One region of the Bacillus tequilensis genome, then DNA from elsewhere that is predicted to be linked to it. Evidence: predicted binding sites of a transcription regulator. Region 1 holds the regulator's gene; each other region holds the start of a gene.

Region 1 (5,970 bases):
TTGTGATAACGCCGTCGTTTCCTACGCGCTCCATTGCTTCAGCGATAAGGCTTCCGACTTCCTCATCAGCAGCAGAGATCGCAGCAACCTGAGCGATAGACTCTTTGCCTTCGATTGGCTTAGAAATTTCTTTTAAGTTTTCAATCGCAACGGTTACAGCTTGTTCCATACCTTTACGCACGCCTACAGGGTTAGCTCCTGCTGTTACGTTTTTCAGGCCTTCACGGATCATTGCTTGCGCAAGAACTGTCGCAGTTGTAGTACCGTCACCGGCAACGTCGTTTGTTTTGCTGGCTACTTCAGCCACAAGCTTCGCACCCATGTTTTCAAACGCATCTTCAAGCTCGATTTCTTTTGCGATTGTTACACCGTCATTTGTGATTAACGGAGAACCGAATTTTTTCTCTAGAACCACGTTGCGTCCTTTTGGTCCTAAAGTTACTTTTACAGCATCAGCAAGTGCATCGACACCGCGAAGCATTGCGCGGCGAGCTTCTTCACTAAACTTAATTTCTTTTGCCATGTTTACAAGACCTCCTCAAAAGTTTTAAGTATTGTTTATTTAAGAAAATTAGCCGATAACAGCTAAAATGTCGCTTTCACGTAAGATTAAGTATTCAGTACCTTCGTATTTCACTTCAGTACCTGCGTATTTTGAGAAGATAATGCGGTCGCCCTCTTTTACTTCTAAAGCAACGCGCTCTCCGCTTTCTAACACGCGACCTGAACCAGCTGCCACGATTTTGCCTTCTTGCGGTTTTTCTTTTGCAGAATCCGGCAACACAATTCCGCTGGCAGTTTTTTCTTCAGATTCTACGAGTTCAATGACAACGCGATCACCTAATGGCTTTAACAATGTAATAACCTCCTCAATAGTATGAATATGTAATTTTAGCACTCGGCACTAAAGAGTGCTAACACAATTATTATAATAAAGAATCTCACTTCCAATTTCAAGTGATAAGATAAAAAAATTTTCACGCTTACATGATTCTTTTCAGCTCCTTTATCCGTTAGCTTTTTCACCCATGATTCGATTATGTTACAATAGCTGTAGATAAACGAAACCCACTTAACAAAGGAGTACATATCATTTGCGAAAACAGTATTGGTTTATTATTTTGACATATGTCATTATGCAGTTTTCCTCCATAATCGCGATTCCCTTGTTATTTAAATTCGGGTATGGCGAAGGACAGCCGACAAAAGAGAATTTGCTGCACGCGCAAGGATTATGGTCCGTTATCAGCTTTATCGCCTGTCTCGTTGTCGTTCTGCTCATTCTGAGAACTGTTCCGAAAGAAACACTGCGAAACGGACAGAGGGACTCAGTCGGACTTTCTATTCTGTGGGCGATAGCCGGTTTTTTCATTGCCCTCTTCTCTCAAGGAATTGCGGGCTCTATTGAATATTATGTATTTGGCATCGGAAGAGAATCAGAAAATACACAAGCCATTCTGAAAGTCATTCAGGCAGTCCCGTTTATGATTATCGTTTCTTCTGTCGTCGGGCCTATATTGGAAGAAATCATCTTCAGAAAAATCATTTTCGGTGCGCTATACGAAAAAACGAATTTCTTTTTCGCAGGACTGCTCAGCTCGGTTATTTTCGGGATTGTGCACGCTGATTTGAAGCATCTTCTTCTTTATACAGCAATGGGGTTTACCTTCGCCTTCTTGTATGCAAGAACAAAACGGATATGGGTGCCGATTTTTGCCCATTTAATGATGAATACATTTGTCGTCATCATGCAGCTTGAGCCTGTTCAGAAATACCTTGAACAGCAGAGTACACAAATGCAATTGATTATTGGAGGATTATTTTTATGAGAAACCCGGTAGTTTGGGGAATGATCTACTTTGCCGTAGGGTGCATCTTTACTTATCTTGCCGCAAGCTCGCCAGGCAGCATGTGGTCATTTTACTCCATCCTGCTGATGGTGTTCGCCGCTTACAACATCAGCATTTCTTTTAAGATGTTCGCCTTTTCTTTTAAAATCAAAAAGAATCAGAAATAAAGAAAATCCATTTCTCTCATGAGAAATGGATTTTTTGTTATTGTCCCGAAGACACGTCCTGATCGGCAGCACTGCTTTTCTGCGCCTTCCGATATGCGGCCTTCGATATAAGAATACTGATTTCATATAAAATCAAAAGCGGTACAGTCACCATCATATGGGACAAAAGCTCAGGCGGAGTAATCAGGGCAGCGATCACAAGCAGCGTAAAATACGCATACTTTCTGATTTTCGCTAAGAACATCGGTGTCACAATTCCAAGCCTGGTCATAAACATGAGGATAACCGGCATTTGGAACAGCAGTCCAAACGGGATCGTCAGCTGCAGAAGAAAATGAAAATACTCATTAATTCCGATCACCTGATTGACATTCAAGTCCTGAGAGATCCGCTTCATAAAATCAACAACAAAAGGAAATAAAATATAATATGAAAAAGATAAGCCCGCTAAAAACAGCAAAATAGAGATCGGAATGTAGCTGAGCGTCACTTTGCGCTCTTTCTCATAGAGGCCCGGGCTCACAAACGCCCAAAGCTGATAAAGAATAACCGGCGAGGTCAGGACAATGCCGATGATAAACGCAAACTGCATAAACACATAAAGCGGGTCTGTCAGGTTAAACGCATTTAGCGTAAGCTGCTTCGCTTCATCTGTTTCTTGCAGATACACAATAATCGGCTTCGCTAAAAAGAATCCAGCGATGAAGAAAACGACAAACGCCAGCGCCACAATCAGCAGCCGTTTTCTAAGCTCAGCAATGTGCTCCAGCAGCGACATTTGATTCACTTTCATTCGTGTCATCCTAACTTACTGATCTTCTTTCTTTTTTTCCTCTTCGTCACTCGTTAATCCTTTAGTAGCGTTTTTGAATTCACGAAGTGTGTCTCCCGCAGCTTTCCCCAATTCAGGCAGCTTTTTAGGACCGAAGATAATCAGTGCGACGATTGCGATAACAGCAAGGCTTCCAGGACCGATCGGCATATTTGGGCTCCTCCTTTCCCTCTATTCGATTTCCTCTAAAACTGAATAATGCTTCAAGAAATACACCAGTGACTGAAGCTCAACAGCTAAATCTATATGATGAATTCGAATGTGTTCCGGCACATTCAAACGGGCCGGCGTAAAATTAAGAATTCCTTTGATTCCTAACGCGACCAATCTGTCTGTAATCGATTGAGCGGCAAAGGCTGGCACTGTAAGAATGGCGACTGATTCATCTTTCACGTGTTGTTCAAGGTCATCAAGGTTATAGACGGGCACGCCGCCTATCTCAGTTCCTATTTTACTCTCATTTACATCAAAAGCCATAGAAATTTTTGTGTTATTATTTTTTGTGAAATTATAATGAAGAAATGCCGTTCCCAAGTTCCCGACACCAATCAAGATCACATCTGTCATCTCATCCTGATCAAGCGTTTTCCGGAAAAATGACAGCAAATAATCCACATTATAACCATATCCTTTTTTGCCAAGAGCTCCAAAATAGGAAAAATCCCTGCGAATCGTGGCAGAATCAACCTTTACGGCATCACTGAGTTCAGCGGATGAAACGCGCTGTTTTCCTGACGCATGCAGATTCTTTAAAAAGCGATAGTAAAGCGGCAGCCTTTTTGCCGTCGCCTGCGGAATTTTTGATTGATCCTTATTCATTTTTGGTCCTCCAAATTATACTCGGATAGTTCCCTTTTAAAATCACCATTTTTCCCGCCCGTCTTCTCCAGCAAGAAAGTAGGGCCGATGACCATCCCCTTATCAAGGGCCTTGCACATATCATAAACGGTAAGAGCGCACACCGATGCAGAAGTGAGCGCTTCCATTTCCACACCTGTACTCCCTTTCGTTTTGACCTGTGCTTTTATATGAAGTATAACTTCTGTTTCTTTTATTTTCCAGTCAAACGATATATCTACCCCGCTCAATGAAAGCGGATGACACATCGGAATGATGTTAGACGTTTGCTTTGCGGCCATAATGCCTGCCACCTGGGCAACAGCCAGTACATCTCCTTTGCCGATATCGTGACTTTGTATTTTCTCGTACACTTCATTCTTCATGTGTACGCTTGAAACAGCTGCCGCTGTACGGACAGTCGAAGATTTTTCGCTGATATCCACCATCTGGGCTCTACCCTGTTCATTAAAATGAGAAAATCCATTCATATTCAAACTCTCCTTAAACAAATCATACACTATTTCTTTCTCTATGTCTTATTCGGCCAATGTATTGTTTGCTGACTCCTGATTCATAAGCTACACTTAACTTATTATAGCAGAGGTGAAATAATATGATGATCTTACAAATTAATCAGCTGTCCAAATCATTTGGCGCTGATACTATTTTAAACAATATAAAGCTGGAAGTCAGAAATCGCGATCGCGTCGCCATTGTAGGTAGAAACGGCGCGGGAAAGTCCACGCTGCTTAAAATTATCGCAGGCCAGCTTTCGTATGAAAAGGGCGAAATTATTAAACCGAAAGATATTACAATGGGGTATCTTGCCCAGCATACGGGCTTGGATTCTAAGCTTACCATAAAAGAAGAGCTGCTGACTGTTTTTGACCACTTAAAAGCAATGGAAAAGGAAATGCGGACTATAGAAGAAAAAATGGCGGCAGCTGACCCGAGTGAACTGGAAAGCATCATGAAAACCTATGATCGGCTTCAGCAGGAATTCAGAGATCAAGGCGGCTATCAATATGAAGCAGATGTCAGATCGGTCCTGCACGGCCTCGGCTTCAGCCATTTTGACGATTCAACACAGGTGCAAAGCCTCAGCGGAGGTCAGAAAACAAGGCTCGCCTTAGGTAAGTTGCTTTTAACACAGCCTGATTTGCTTATTCTCGATGAGCCAACGAACCATCTGGATATTGATACGCTAACCTGGCTTGAACATTATTTGCAGGGCTATTCAGGCGCCATTCTCATCGTTTCGCATGACCGCTACTTTTTGGACAAAGTGGTAAACCAAGTATACGAGGTATCAAGAGCGGAAAGCAAAAAGTATCACGGCAACTACAGCGCTTATCTCGACCAAAAAGCTGCGCAGTATGAGAAAGATATTAAAATGTATGAAAAGCAGCAAGATGAAATCGCCAAGCTTCAGGACTTCGTAGATCGAAATCTGGCCAGAGCCTCTACCACCAAAAGGGCGCAAAGCCGCAGAAAGCAGCTGGAGCGAATGGACGTCATGTCAAAACCGCTCGGCGATGAAAAATCGGCAAATTTTCACTTTGATATTACAAAACAGAGCGGAAATGAAGTCCTGCGTGTTCAGGATCTCACAATCAGCTATGAAAACCAGCCGCCGCTTTTAACAGAAGTGTCGTTCATGCTGACAAGAGGAGAAAGCGCGGCGCTTGTCGGGCCTAACGGAATTGGAAAATCGACATTGCTGAAAACATTAATAGACGCCCTAAAGCCAGATCAAGGAACGATCTCATTCGGATCAAATGTCAGTGTCGGCTACTATGATCAGGAGCAGGCCGAGCTGACTTCCTCTAAACGTGTCCTTGATGAGCTGTGGGATGAGTACCCCGGTCTTCCGGAGAAAGATATCAGAACGTGTCTCGGGAATTTCTTATTCTCCGGAGATGATGTACTGAAACCCGTCCATTCACTCAGCGGAGGTGAGAAAGCAAGACTGGCCCTTGCAAAGCTGATGCTGCAAAAAGCTAATTTTCTCATCCTCGATGAACCGACGAACCATCTGGACTTGGACAGCAAAGAAGTTCTCGAAAACGCGCTGATTGATTATCCAGGCACACTGTTATTTGTCTCACATGACAGATATTTTATTAACAGAATCGCCACAAGAGTATTGGAGCTTTCCGCAAACCATATAGAGGAGTATTTGGGAGATTACGATTATTATACGGAGAAAAAATCAGAGCAGCTTGAGCTGGAGAAAATGAATCAGCAAGAGGAAGTCGAAAAAACACCAGCTGCGGTGAAG
Region 2 (5,970 bases), 310 kb from region 1:
CTTGCGGCCAGCGGCATTCCGTACGTCAAGTGGCTGCGGTTTATGGTGCCGCTTGCTCTGATTTGGTTTTTGATTGGGCTTGTTTTTATTGTGATCGGTGTCATGATGAATTGGGGGCCGTTTTAACGATTGCTGCCCGCCGGCTTGTACGGCGGGCTTTTGAGTTATTCATTGCAGAGGCGCAGGCTGTTATTGTAACATGTAAGCCATAAGCCATTCGTAAAAATGCGGGAGGAAGGTCATGAATAATCTGCGTAATAGACTTTCAGGCGTGAATGGGAAAAGTAAGAGAGTAAAAGAGAAAGAACAAAAAATCTGGTCGGAGATCGGGATGATAGCGGGAGCGTTTGCGCTCCTTGATGTGATCATTCGCGGCATTATGTTTGAATTTCCGTTTAAAGAATGGGCTGCAAGCCTTGTGTTTTTGTTCCTCATCATCTTATATTACTGCATCAGGGCAGGAGCGTCGGGAATGCTCATGCCGAGAATAGACACCAAAGAAGAACTGCAAAAACGGGTGAAGCAGCAGCGGATAGAATCAATTGCGGTTGCCTTTGCGGTAGTGGTGCTTACGATGTACGACAGGGGGATTCCCCATACATTCTTCGCTTGGCTGAAAATGATTCTTCTTTTTGTCGTCTGCGGAGGCATTCTGTTTCTGCTTCGATATGTGATTGTGAAGCTGGCATACAGAAGAGCGATAAAAGAAGAAATAAGGAAGAAATCATCTTAGAAAAGGTGGTTTCTTTTTTGTTTGTAAAGTAAGGAAACGAGCGGCGTTTCTATTTCATAGGAATATAGGTTTGAATTCACTCTATCAAGTTGTTTTGATAGAGTGAATATGATAATTTGAGATGTAAGCGCTAACAAAATTCTCCAGTCTTCATATTCGTTTGAAAGGAGGAAGCGGAAGAATGAAGTAAGAGGGATTTTTGGCTACACAGTCATTTTCAAAAATCAAATAAGGAGTGTGAAGGATGTTTCAAAAACGATTCAAAAACTCTTTACTGCCGTTATTTGCTGGATTTTTATTGCTGGTTCATATGGTTCTGGCAGGGCCGGCGGCTGCGAATGCTGAAGCGCAGAACACATCAAATGAACTGGCAGCGCCACCAATTGAAAGCGGTACCATTCTTCATGCTTGGAATTGGTCGTTCAATACGTTAAAACAAAATATGAAGGATATTCATGATGCAGGATATACAGCTATTCAGACGTCACCGATTAACCAAGTAAAGGAAGGGAATCAAGGAAATAAAAGCATGTCGAATTGGTACTGGCTGTATCAGCCGACATCGTACCAAATTGGCAACCGTTACTTAGGCACAGAACAAGAATTTAAAGAAATGTGTGCAGCCGCAGAAAAATATGGCGTAAAAGTCATTGTTGATGCGGTCATCAATCATACGACAAGTGACTATGCCGCGATTTCCAATGAGATTAAGAGTATTCCAAACTGGACGCATGGAAACACACAAATTAAAAACTGGTCTGATCGATGGGATGTCACGCAGAATTCATTGCTCGGGCTGTATGATTGGAATACACAGAATACTGAGGTACAAGCCTATTTGAAACGCTTCTTGGAAAGAGCATTGAATGACGGAGCAGACGGATTCCGCTATGATGCCGCCAAGCATATAGAGCTCCCGGATGACGGGAATTACGGAAGCCAATTCTGGACGAACATCACAAACACATCTGCCGAGTTCCAATATGGAGAAATCCTGCAAGATAGTGCCTCCAGAGATGCAGCATACGCGAATTATATGAATGTGACAGCATCTAACTATGGACATTCCATAAGATCCGCTTTAAAGAATCGTAATCTGAGCGTATCGAATATTTCCCATTATGCATCTGATGTGTCCGCCGACAAATTGGTCACATGGGTGGAATCGCATGATACGTATGCCAATGATGAGGAAGAGTCAACATGGATGAGCGATGACGACATCCGTTTAGGCTGGGCAGTGATTGCTTCTCGCTCAGGCAGTACGCCTCTCTTCTTTTCCAGGCCTGAGGGCGGCGGAAGCGGTGTGAGATTCCCGGGGAAAACCCAAATAGGCGATCGCGGGAGTGCTTTGTTTAAAGATCAGGCTATCATTGCGATCAATGCATTTCACAATGCAATGGCCGGGCAGCCTGAGAAGCTCTCAAATCCGAATGGAAACAATCAGGTCTTCATGAATGAACGCGGCTCGCACGGCGTTGTGTTGGCGAATGCCGGTTCATCTTCAGTCGCCATCAATGCCTCAACGAAGTTACCAGATGGCAAGTATGATAATAAGGCGGGAGCCGGTTCATTTCAAGTAACGGATGGTAAACTGTCAGGCACGATCGAGGCCAGATCTGTGGCTGTTCTGTACCCAGCCGGTGCTGCCAGCGCGCCTCACGTCTCTCTTGAGAATTACAAAACAGAGATCACGCATTCGTTCAATGATCAGCTGACGATCACCCTGCGTGCAAATGCGAATACAACAAAAGCCGTGTATCAAATAAATAATGGGCAAGAGACTGCGTTTAAGGATGGAGACCAATTAACGATCGGAAAAGGAGATCCGTTTGGCAAAACATACAACATCACGTTAAAAGGAATAAACAAAGATGGTGTAACGAGGACCCAGAAATACAGTTTTGTAAAAAGAGATCCGTCTTCAGCTAAAACCATCGGCTATCAAAATCCTAATCATTGGGGCCAAGTAAATGCTTATATTTATAAACAAGATGGGGGCCGGGCAATAGAATTGACCGGATCTTGGCCGGGTAAAGCAATGATTAAAAATGCAGATGGAATTTACACGCTGACACTGCCTGCAGATACAGATACAACAAACGCCAAAGTGATTTTTAATAATGGCAGCGCCCAAGTGCCCGGCCAAAATCAGCCTGGCTTTGATTATGTGCAGAATGGTTTATATAATGACTCAGGCATAATCGCTTCTCTTCCTCATTGAAGGCAAGCGATCAAAATGAAAATCCCAAAGAAGCCATCTCAGATGGTTTCTTTTTTTTGTTCACAAATCAGTAAAACTTTTTTCTTGCAAAAGTTTGTGAAATGTTGCACAATATAAATGTGAAATACTTCACAAACAAAACATCAAAGATAAACATACTTGGAGGATGATTCATATGAACCATGTAAATAAAGTAGCTTTAATCGGAGCAGGTTTTGTTGGAAGCAGTTATGCATTTGCGTTAATTAACCAAGCGATCACAGATGAGCTTGTGATCATTGATTTAAATAAAGAAAAAGCAATGGGCGATGTAATGGATTTAAACCATGGAAAGGCGTTTGCGCCGCAGCCGGTCAAAACATCTTATGGAACATATGAAGACTGCAGGGATGCTGATATTGTTTGCATCTGTGCCGGTGCAAACCAAAAACCTGGTGAGACACGCCTTGAATTAGTAGAAAAGAACTTAAACATTTTCAAAGGCATCGTCGGGGAAGTCATGGCGAGCGGATTTGACGGCATTTTCTTAATCGCGACAAATCCGGTTGATATTTTGACTTACGCAACATGGCAATTCAGCGGCCTGCCAAAAGAGCGGGTGATCGGAAGCGGTACAACACTGGATACTGCGAGATTCCGTTACATGCTGAGCGAATACTTCGGTGCAGCGCCTCAAAACGTGCACGCGCATATTATCGGAGAGCACGGGGACACAGAGCTTCCTGTTTGGAGCCACGCGAACGTCGGCGGTGTGCCGGTCAGTGAACTTGTTGAGAAAAACGATGCATATAAACAAGAAGAACTTGACCAGATCGTAGACGACGTGAAAAACGCCGCTTACCATATTATTGAGAAAAAAGGCGCGACTTATTATGGGGTGGCGATGAGCCTTGCCCGCATTACAAAAGCCATTCTTCATAATGAAAACAGCATTTTAACTGTCAGCACATATTTGGACGGAGAATACGGCACAGATGACGTGTACATCGGCGTTCCGGCTGTCGTGAACCACGGAGGAATTGCAGGCATCACTGAGCTGAATTTAAATGAGAAAGAAAAAGAACAGTTCCTTCACAGTGCAGACGTCCTTAAAAACATCTTAAAACCGCATTTTGCAGAACTTCAGGTCATCTAATTCGCAACTATAGAGTAAAGGGCTGATTGTCAATGTGGGAGCAGTTGTATGATCCGTTTGGAAATGAGTATGTGAGCGCACTTGTGGCGCTCACTCCGATTCTCTTTTTTCTCTTGGCTTTAACTGTTTTTAAAATGAAAGGCATTCTTGCGGCATTTCTTACTCTAGCCGTCAGTTTCTTCGTCTCCGTTTTGGCATTTCATATGCCGGTTGAAAAAGCGATTTCTTCTGTTTTGCTAGGGATTGGGAATGGACTGTGGCCCATTGGCTACATCGTCCTGATGGCGGTTTGGCTGTATAAAATTGCAGTAAAAACCGGAAAGTTTACCATTATCCGTTCCAGCATTGCCGGCATTTCGCCTGACCAAAGAATACAGCTATTATTAATTGGTTTTTGTTTTAACGCGTTTTTGGAAGGCGCGGCCGGTTTTGGTGTTCCGATTGCCATTAGCGCGGCGCTGCTTGTCGAGCTTGGTTTTAAACCGTTAAAAGCGGCGGCGCTCTGCTTGATTGCCAATGCAGCCTCAGGAGCCTTTGGAGCGATCGGAATTCCTGTCATTACAGGAGCGCAGATCGGTGATTTATCAGCACTTGAACTGTCACGTACATTGATGTGGACATTGCCATTGATCTCGTTTTTGATTCCGTTTCTGCTCGTTTTCCTGTTGGACCGGATGAAAGGAATCAGACAGACATGGCCTGCCCTGCTGGTTGTGAGCGGTCTGTATACAGCTGTTCAGACACTGACAATGGCAGTGCTCGGACCGGAGTTAGCAAACATCTTGGCGGCCTTATGCAGCATGGGCGGGCTTGCGCTCTTCCTCCACAAATGGCAGCCGAAGGAGATTTATCGGGAGGAAGGAGCCGGCGAAGCGGGTGATAAAAAGACATACAGTGCCGCTGACATTGCGAAAGCGTGGTCTCCTTTCTATATTTTAACCGCGGCGATCACGATCTGGAGCCTTCCTGCCTTCAAAGCGCTTTTCCAAGAAGGCGGGCTGTTATATCAGACAACACTTCTTTTGAAAATGCCTGTTCTGCATCAGCAAATCATGAAAATGCCGCCGATTGCGCCATCTTCCCTGCCGTTAGATGCAGTCTTTAAAGTCGATCTGCTGTCAGCGACTGGCACAGCGATTTTAGCGGCTGTCATTGTGACAGGGCTGTTCAGTAAAAACTTCTCGACTCGGGATGCTTTTGCTTCCTTGAAGGAGACGGGAAAAGAGCTGTGGGTGCCGATTATCACGATTTGCTTTGTGATGGGATTTGCCAATCTGGCCAACTTTGCAGGGCTCAGCTCTTCAATTGGGCTGGCATTGGCGAAGACAGGAGACTTGTTCCCGTTTGTCAGTCCTGTTCTTGGCTGGATCGGCGTGTTTATTACCGGCTCTGTTGTCAGCAATAACGCTTTGTTCGGGCATTTGCAGGTTGTCACCGGAGCGCAGATCGGTGCGGGTTCTGATTTGCTGTTAGCTGCCAATACGGCCGGCGGGGTCATGGCGAAACTTGTTTCTCCTCAGTCTATCGCCATCGCCGCCGCAGCGGTCGGCCAGACAGGCAAGGAATCTAAACTGTTTAAGCGTACAGTAGCGTACAGCCTGATTCTGTTATTGATCATTTGTATATGGACGTTTATTCTTGCGAGATTAGGATTGTAATAGAAAAAGCAGTACATGCTGGCATGTACTGCTTTTTGTGTTAATTTGCTTTCTTCGCCATTTCAGCTGTTGTTTTCACTCTGGCTTTTCCCATAAATAAAATGGTAACCGCAGCGAGGACAATTGGTATCAAAGCGAGCAAAAAGACATATGTGATACTTGATGACATCGCGTCAATGATGCGATTCAGGATCGCCTCAGGAATCTGGGAACGTGTTCC
Region 3 (5,970 bases), 970 kb from region 1:
CGCTGTCGTCATTCATCAAACCGTTCGTCGTTCCCAGCAGATGCTTGAGAAAATATTCATGCCCTTTTCCTGAGCTGGAGATCAGATTCGCCCGCCATACGAAGAGATTTCTCGGGAAATTGGCTTCATTGTCTGGATCTTCAATCGCAAATTTCAGCTTTTTCTCTTGAAGCTGTGAGGCTACATACGCCCCAACGTCTTCAGGTGTCTCCGCCCCCGCTTTTTCAGCCTCTTTGTATAGGTCAATGCCGTTTTTATCAAAAGTCGGGTAGGACGGCAGCCATCCTAATCGGGCCGCCAGCACATTGTAATCGGCGTGATGCTTGTAGCGGGATGAAGAAGCGATCGGTGAAGCCAAGTCACTGATCGGCTGGTCTTCGTAACGCCACTGGTCTGTCGCAAAGTAGAAAAACGAGGTTCCGTTTTGCAGCTTGGGCACACCCTCCCAGTCCTTTGCATTTGCGATCGTTTGCCACCCTTCAGCGGGACGGAGCTTTTCCTGACCGACATAATGAGCCCAGCCTCCGCCGTTTACGCCTTGGGCGCCTACCAATAAAACAAGATTTAACACCGCGCGGTAGATTGTGTCGGAATTGAACCAGTGGTTAATCCCCGCTCCTACGATAATCATGGACCGGCCGTCTGTATCGATCGCATTTTGAGCAAACTCTCTCGCAATCTTAATGACGGCCTCTTTTTTGATTCCCGTCATCTGTTCCTGCCAGCCAGGTGTAAACGGCTCAGGATCATCATAAGAGACAGCTGATTGCTGACCGATGCCCCGGTTCACCCCGTAGTTGGCCAATATCAAGTCAAACACGGTCGTGACACACACCTCTTCGCCGTTCAGGTCCAGTTTTTTAATAGGAAGGTCCCGCTCCAGCACTTTGTTTCCGTCATTTGAAAAATACGGAATGCGCACTGCACTGATTTCATCCTCTATTCCAAGTACAGAGAGACGGGGTTCAATCGGTTCCCCGGTGTCTTCATCGATCATATGCAGGTTCCATTTTTGCTGCCCGTCCCAGCGGGAGCCCATTGTTCCTTGCGGTATAGCAAATTCGTTTGTCTGTTCATTCCAGACCGCAGGCTTCCATTGATCATGCTTTGTCTGCCGCCCGATATCCTTCGCATGCAGAAACCGCCCCGCTGTGTATACGCCATTTTCTTTTGACAGGGTGACGAGGGATGGAAAATCCGTGTATTGCTTCGCGTATTCCATGAAACGTTCCGTCTCTTGATTCACGTAAAATTCCTGCAAAATGACGTGACCCATGGCCATCGCAAGCGCACCGTCAGTCCCTTGGCGGATACTGAGCCAGTCATCCGCGAATTTAGAGGATTCCGCAAAATCGGGACTGATTGAAATCACCTTGGCGCCTTTATAGCGGGCCTCCGCCAAAAAGTGCGCGTCAGGCGTTCTCGTTAACGGAACGTTGGAACCCCATGTGATGATATAGCCTGAATTGTACCAATCACTGCTTTCCGGAACGTCCGTCTGGTCACCCCAAATTTGCGGGGACGCTGGCGGAAGATCCGCATACCAGTCATAAAAACTGAGCATAGGGCCGCCGATTAACGACATAAATCGAGAGCCTGACGCGTGGCTGATCATGGACATAGCTGGAATCGGAGAAAAGCCGACATTCCGGTCAGGTCCGTATTTCATGACTGTATACAGCAGAGAGGCTGAAATCAGCTTCAGCACCTCCGGCCATTCAGCACGCACAAAACCGCCTTTCCCTCTTGCCTGTTTATAGGACTTCGCTTTTTCAGGGTTTTCAACGATTGATTTCCAAGCATCAAGCGGATTTTGATGCGCCTGCAATGCTTCCCGCCACAAATTGATCAGTACACTCCGTACGTATGGGTATTTCACACGGAGCGGGCTGTAGATATACCATGAAAAACTGGCCCCCCGCGGACAGCCTCTCGGTTCGAAATCAGGCATATCCGGGCCTGTTGATGGATAATTCAAGTTTTGACCTTCCCACGTGACAATTCCGTTTTTTACATAAATATTCCAGCTGCAAGACCCCGTGCAGTTGACGCCGTGGGTGGAGCGAACGACTTTGTCGTGCTGCCATCTGTTTCTGTATACATTCTCCCAATCGCGATCTTCGCGGGTGGTTTGGCTATGTTTATTTGAATGGTGTTCGATAGGAGAGAAATAATTCAATCTCCTAAACAACGGACTCATTTTCTTTTTCTTCATGAAAGTTCACTCCTTCCGAGTCAGGTGATGCTAAGTTCACTATAAACAGAGACAGTGTATTTTCTTGTGAACTATGTCACACACTCTGCTTTTTTCACAAAATATTCACATAAGGGAGAAGGAAGGACTTTTACAGGATGAGAAGGCTGCGTTCATTTAACGATCAAAAAACCCGGCTCTATTTAAGAACCGGACTCGGCATTTTCATCTTGTGATGTATGCAAATACCGCAAAAATAATTGATAGGAACAAAAGACGTTTTGCTGAAGCATAGCCAAAAAATTCATTTGCAGCTGGGGATGATAAGACATCATTTTTTTAAATATGCAATAAGGGATATTAAGAATTAGAATGTCTGAAGTGGCATTGACTTTGATAAAAGGCGATAAATACAGCCCGCCTTTTTCATCTATCGGAAACACATCGCCTTTTTCCCACAGCGCAACGGTTTTCGAGCCTTCAGGGAGCCTGCTGTCCATAAAACGCACACTGCCTTTTAATACAATATAAACGGATTGAGAATAAAGAAAGGATGGAGACTGATCAGATGAGCCGCGGATAAACGTTCCGTTTTTCAGCAAGGTTTCCACAATCGATAGAGGCACTTCTTTAAACATAGGAAGTTGTTTCAGAAATAATAAATAGTCACACCGTTTCATAGGAAAGCCTCCTGTGCTAAGGATAGCTTTAGTGTAGCTCGATTGAGCCTGTACAGCAGTGATATATTTCACAGCTTGTATGATGAATGTCACTTACCGGAAGGATGACTGCATTTATAATGAAATAAAAAAGGAGGGTTTCGATGAAGGTGCTTGTTCCGAAGCAGCACGGCGCATGGGCCATGCTGCTGATTCCATTTTTACTCGGGATGGTCAAGGGCGGTCCCGTTCTCTGGCATATTCCGCTCTTCCTAGGCTGGCTTTTCCTTTACTTGGCGGTTTATCCCATTACGCTCGCCTTGAAAAGGAAACAACTCAAGCCCTATCAAAAGTGGATATATGCTTACGGTTTTCCGGCTTGCTGCTTTTTGATGATTTCTGTCTTTCATAAGCCGCCGCTCATCTGGATCGGCGTTACTTTAGTGCCGCTGTTCCTCATCCATATGTATTTTGCCCGCCGAAAAAACGAACGAGCACTGATGAATGATATTGCGGGAGTCTTGTTTTTTTGTTCGGGCGGGCTTGCGAGCTGCTGGCTGGGGACGGGAATTCTTGACGGCTGGGCTTGGTTTATTCTCTCTCAATCTGCTTTATTTTTTATCGGGAGTTCCTTTTATGTGAAGTCGGTCATCCGGGAGAAAAGAAACAGAGGATTTGCATACTGGTCATGGGGCTATCACCTGCTGCTCCCTTTTTTATCCGCTCTTCTCGGAGCAGGATGGGCATTTCTTGCTTTTATCCCAAGCAGCTTGCGGGCATGGTTTTTTCATGGAAGAGATTGGCCCGCGAAAACGATCGGCATACTGGAAATCGTGAATGCCGGCTTCTTTTTTGCCGTCATGTGCATATTCATCACAAGATAAAAAAACAAGGACAGCGGTGTCCTTGTTTTTTAGTCAATATTACAAATCTCCAGCGGACAATTTTCACACTCGATCTCGCATCGCAAATAGTCCAGCTTGTGCAAAATAATTTTTCCGGATTCGTCTATTGAAATGACCCCTTGTTTTCGGAGATCTCCCAGCATACGGTTTACACTTTCTCTTGCCGCCGCGCAAAACTTTGCCAAATCCTGATTTGTCAGCACAATGTTAATCAGAATACCGTCGCTTCGCTCCACCCCATAGCTGTTTGATAAGCGGATAAGGGTGGAGTAGAGCGCTCCCTTTTTGCCGTGAAGAAGCAGATCCCTGATTTTGGACTGGATTTTCCGGAGGTGGGAGCTCATCCATTTCATAAATTCAAATGTCAAAGCACCGTTTTGGATTAATTCCTTTTCCAGCTTGTTCTTATTAATGACGAGCACCTCGCCATCCTCCAGCACTTTTGCACTGAGCATATACCTTGGCTCCTCGGTGAAAAGTGTTAATTCACCGACAATATCATGCTTTTGGCAGATTCTAAGCGTCAGGTCTTTTCCGTCAGATGTCAGCTTGCCGATTTCAATGAGTCCTGATTGGATCAGATAAAGCTCCTCTGCATCCATTCCTTCCCGAAACAAATACGTGTGTTTTTCCATTTTTCTTTTCGTGCTGATTGATTCCAGCAATTCATGGAGATCGCTGGAGATCAAATCACTATCAGATGGTCGAACAGAGAGAAAATTCATGAGCTCACCTCGAAGAAAGTCACGTTGCGTATGTTTATTGTAACGTGACTTGATTTGCACTCACCCAGAAAAAACTAACAATCTTGTGAATGGATTATTATGAATCAAGACTCTGACTGTTTCTCTCCGTGTGCGTTTTCATTTTTTCCTGCCAATACATCCATATGACAAGGACAAAGCTGGCTAACGCTACTTCAGAAAGCGCCATAAAACCGATCGCGTATTGGCCTGTTGCCTGAAATACACTCGCCAAAATCAGCGGAGGGAAAAATCCTCCTAATCCGCCCATGGCAGACACAATACCATTTGCAATACCCGCTTGCTTCGAAAAATAGAAAGGCACGAGTTTAAAAACGGTCCCGTTTCCTATACCTGAGCAGACCGCCACCGTTAATGTTCCAAACGTATAAAGGCCGATCGTCGGTGAGAACGATAAGATAATGCCTGATAATGTAAGTCCAGCAAAAACGACCATCAGGATGCGAAGCGGGCTTATTTTATCAGCCAGAAATCCGCCTGCAGGCCTGAGCAGCGTTGATACGGCAATAAAGCCAGCCGTCCGCAAACCGGCATCCGCCGGACTCAGTCCAAAATGCTCTGCCAGAAAGTTCGGCAGATAGATAGTGAAGGCGACAAAAGCGCCAAACGTAATAAAATAAAACAGGCTCAAAAACCACAGCACATGATTTCGGTAAACGGCCTTGATTTGAGTTTTCACGGAAACATTTACTTTCTTCTCATGCCGATCACCGAACAAAACGTGCAGCAACGCGAAAACCGCCAGCAAAACCAGATACATCTGGACAGTTGCTTTCCATCCCGCAGCTTGAGCGATTACCGGCGCGGCAAATGTGGTAATCGCGGTTCCAATGTTTCCGGCTCCGTAAATCCCGTTGACGACACCGTGCTTTTCTTTCGGGTAATATTTCGGAAGGGATGTCACCCCAATGGAGAACACCGCTCCCCCGATCCCTAAGAAAAAACCGCCTGCGATTAAATCAAATAGTGAGTTTGCGATACTGATCCAAAACACAGGAAACAAAAGCAAGATGAAACTGATCATAAACATCAGCCGCGCGCCAAACCTGTTCGTTAAATACCCTAAAGGAATGCGGAGAAGCGACCCGAGGATAACGGGAATCGCCGTCACCAAAGAGATCTCGCCTTTGCTCAAATGAATATCTAATGTGATTTGAGAAATGAGTGATGAAATCAGCACCCACACCATAAATCCTGCCACTAAGCTTAATGACTGTAACGATAATTGAATGTGTTGACGGTTGATCATTCGGCTTGCCCCTTTCAATGATTCAATATCAGTCTTATCATACAAAAACCCGGCAAACAGGATTGTGAAATACATCACACGTTCTACCCATAAAAAAAGGACAAAGCCCGAAGACTTTGTCCTTTCGTCATCATTACATTTTTTCCGGAGCCGATACGCCGATCAGCTGAAGCGCATTGTTCAGCGTAATTTGCGTTGC

What was found. The regulator Rex, encoded in region 1, represses fermentation and respiration genes when NADH is low (regulators of the CRP and FNR family bind a similar motif). The targets are predictions, from matches to a motif close to TTGTGAAATATTTCACAA.
Region 2: the regulator Rex is predicted to act here: its motif matches at 3,075-3,092, upstream of G4P54_RS01740 (L-lactate dehydrogenase).
Region 3: the regulator Rex is predicted to act here: its motif matches at 2,931-2,948, upstream of G4P54_RS19275 (YwiC-like family protein).

The regions. Positions count from the first base shown of each region.
Region 1 is NZ_CP048852.1:618,638-624,607, reverse strand. Features, by position in the region: gene groL (chaperonin GroEL) at 1-523, opposite strand, end outside; gene groES (co-chaperone GroES) at 572-856, opposite strand; gene G4P54_RS03325 (CPBP family intramembrane glutamic endopeptidase) at 1,095-1,829, shown strand; gene G4P54_RS03320 (YdiK family protein) at 1,826-2,017, shown strand; gene tatC (twin-arginine translocase subunit TatC) at 2,055-2,819, opposite strand; gene tatAY (sec-independent protein translocase protein TatAY) at 2,826-2,999, opposite strand; gene G4P54_RS03305 (redox-sensing transcriptional repressor Rex) at 3,021-3,668, opposite strand; gene moaC (cyclic pyranopterin monophosphate synthase MoaC) at 3,665-4,177, opposite strand; gene G4P54_RS03295 (ABC-F family ATP-binding cassette domain-containing protein) at 4,303-5,970, shown strand, end outside.
Region 2 is NZ_CP048852.1:310,437-316,406, forward strand. Features, by position in the region: gene G4P54_RS01725 (YfcC family protein) at 1-126, shown strand, start outside; gene G4P54_RS01730 (DUF6773 family protein) at 242-733, shown strand; gene amyE (alpha-amylase) at 978-2,957, shown strand; gene G4P54_RS01740 (L-lactate dehydrogenase) at 3,133-4,092, shown strand; gene G4P54_RS01745 (L-lactate permease) at 4,125-5,750, shown strand; gene bmr3 (multidrug efflux MFS transporter Bmr3) at 5,791-5,970, opposite strand, start outside.
Region 3 is NZ_CP048852.1:3,658,820-3,664,789, forward strand. Features, by position in the region: gene G4P54_RS19265 (nitrate reductase subunit alpha) at 1-2,215, opposite strand, end outside; gene arfM (Crp/Fnr family transcriptional regulator ArfM) at 2,398-2,874, opposite strand; gene G4P54_RS19275 (YwiC-like family protein) at 3,018-3,737, shown strand; gene fnr (fumarate/nitrate reduction transcriptional regulator Fnr) at 3,767-4,483, opposite strand; gene narK (nitrate transporter NarK) at 4,581-5,771, opposite strand; gene argS (arginine--tRNA ligase) at 5,905-5,970, opposite strand, start outside.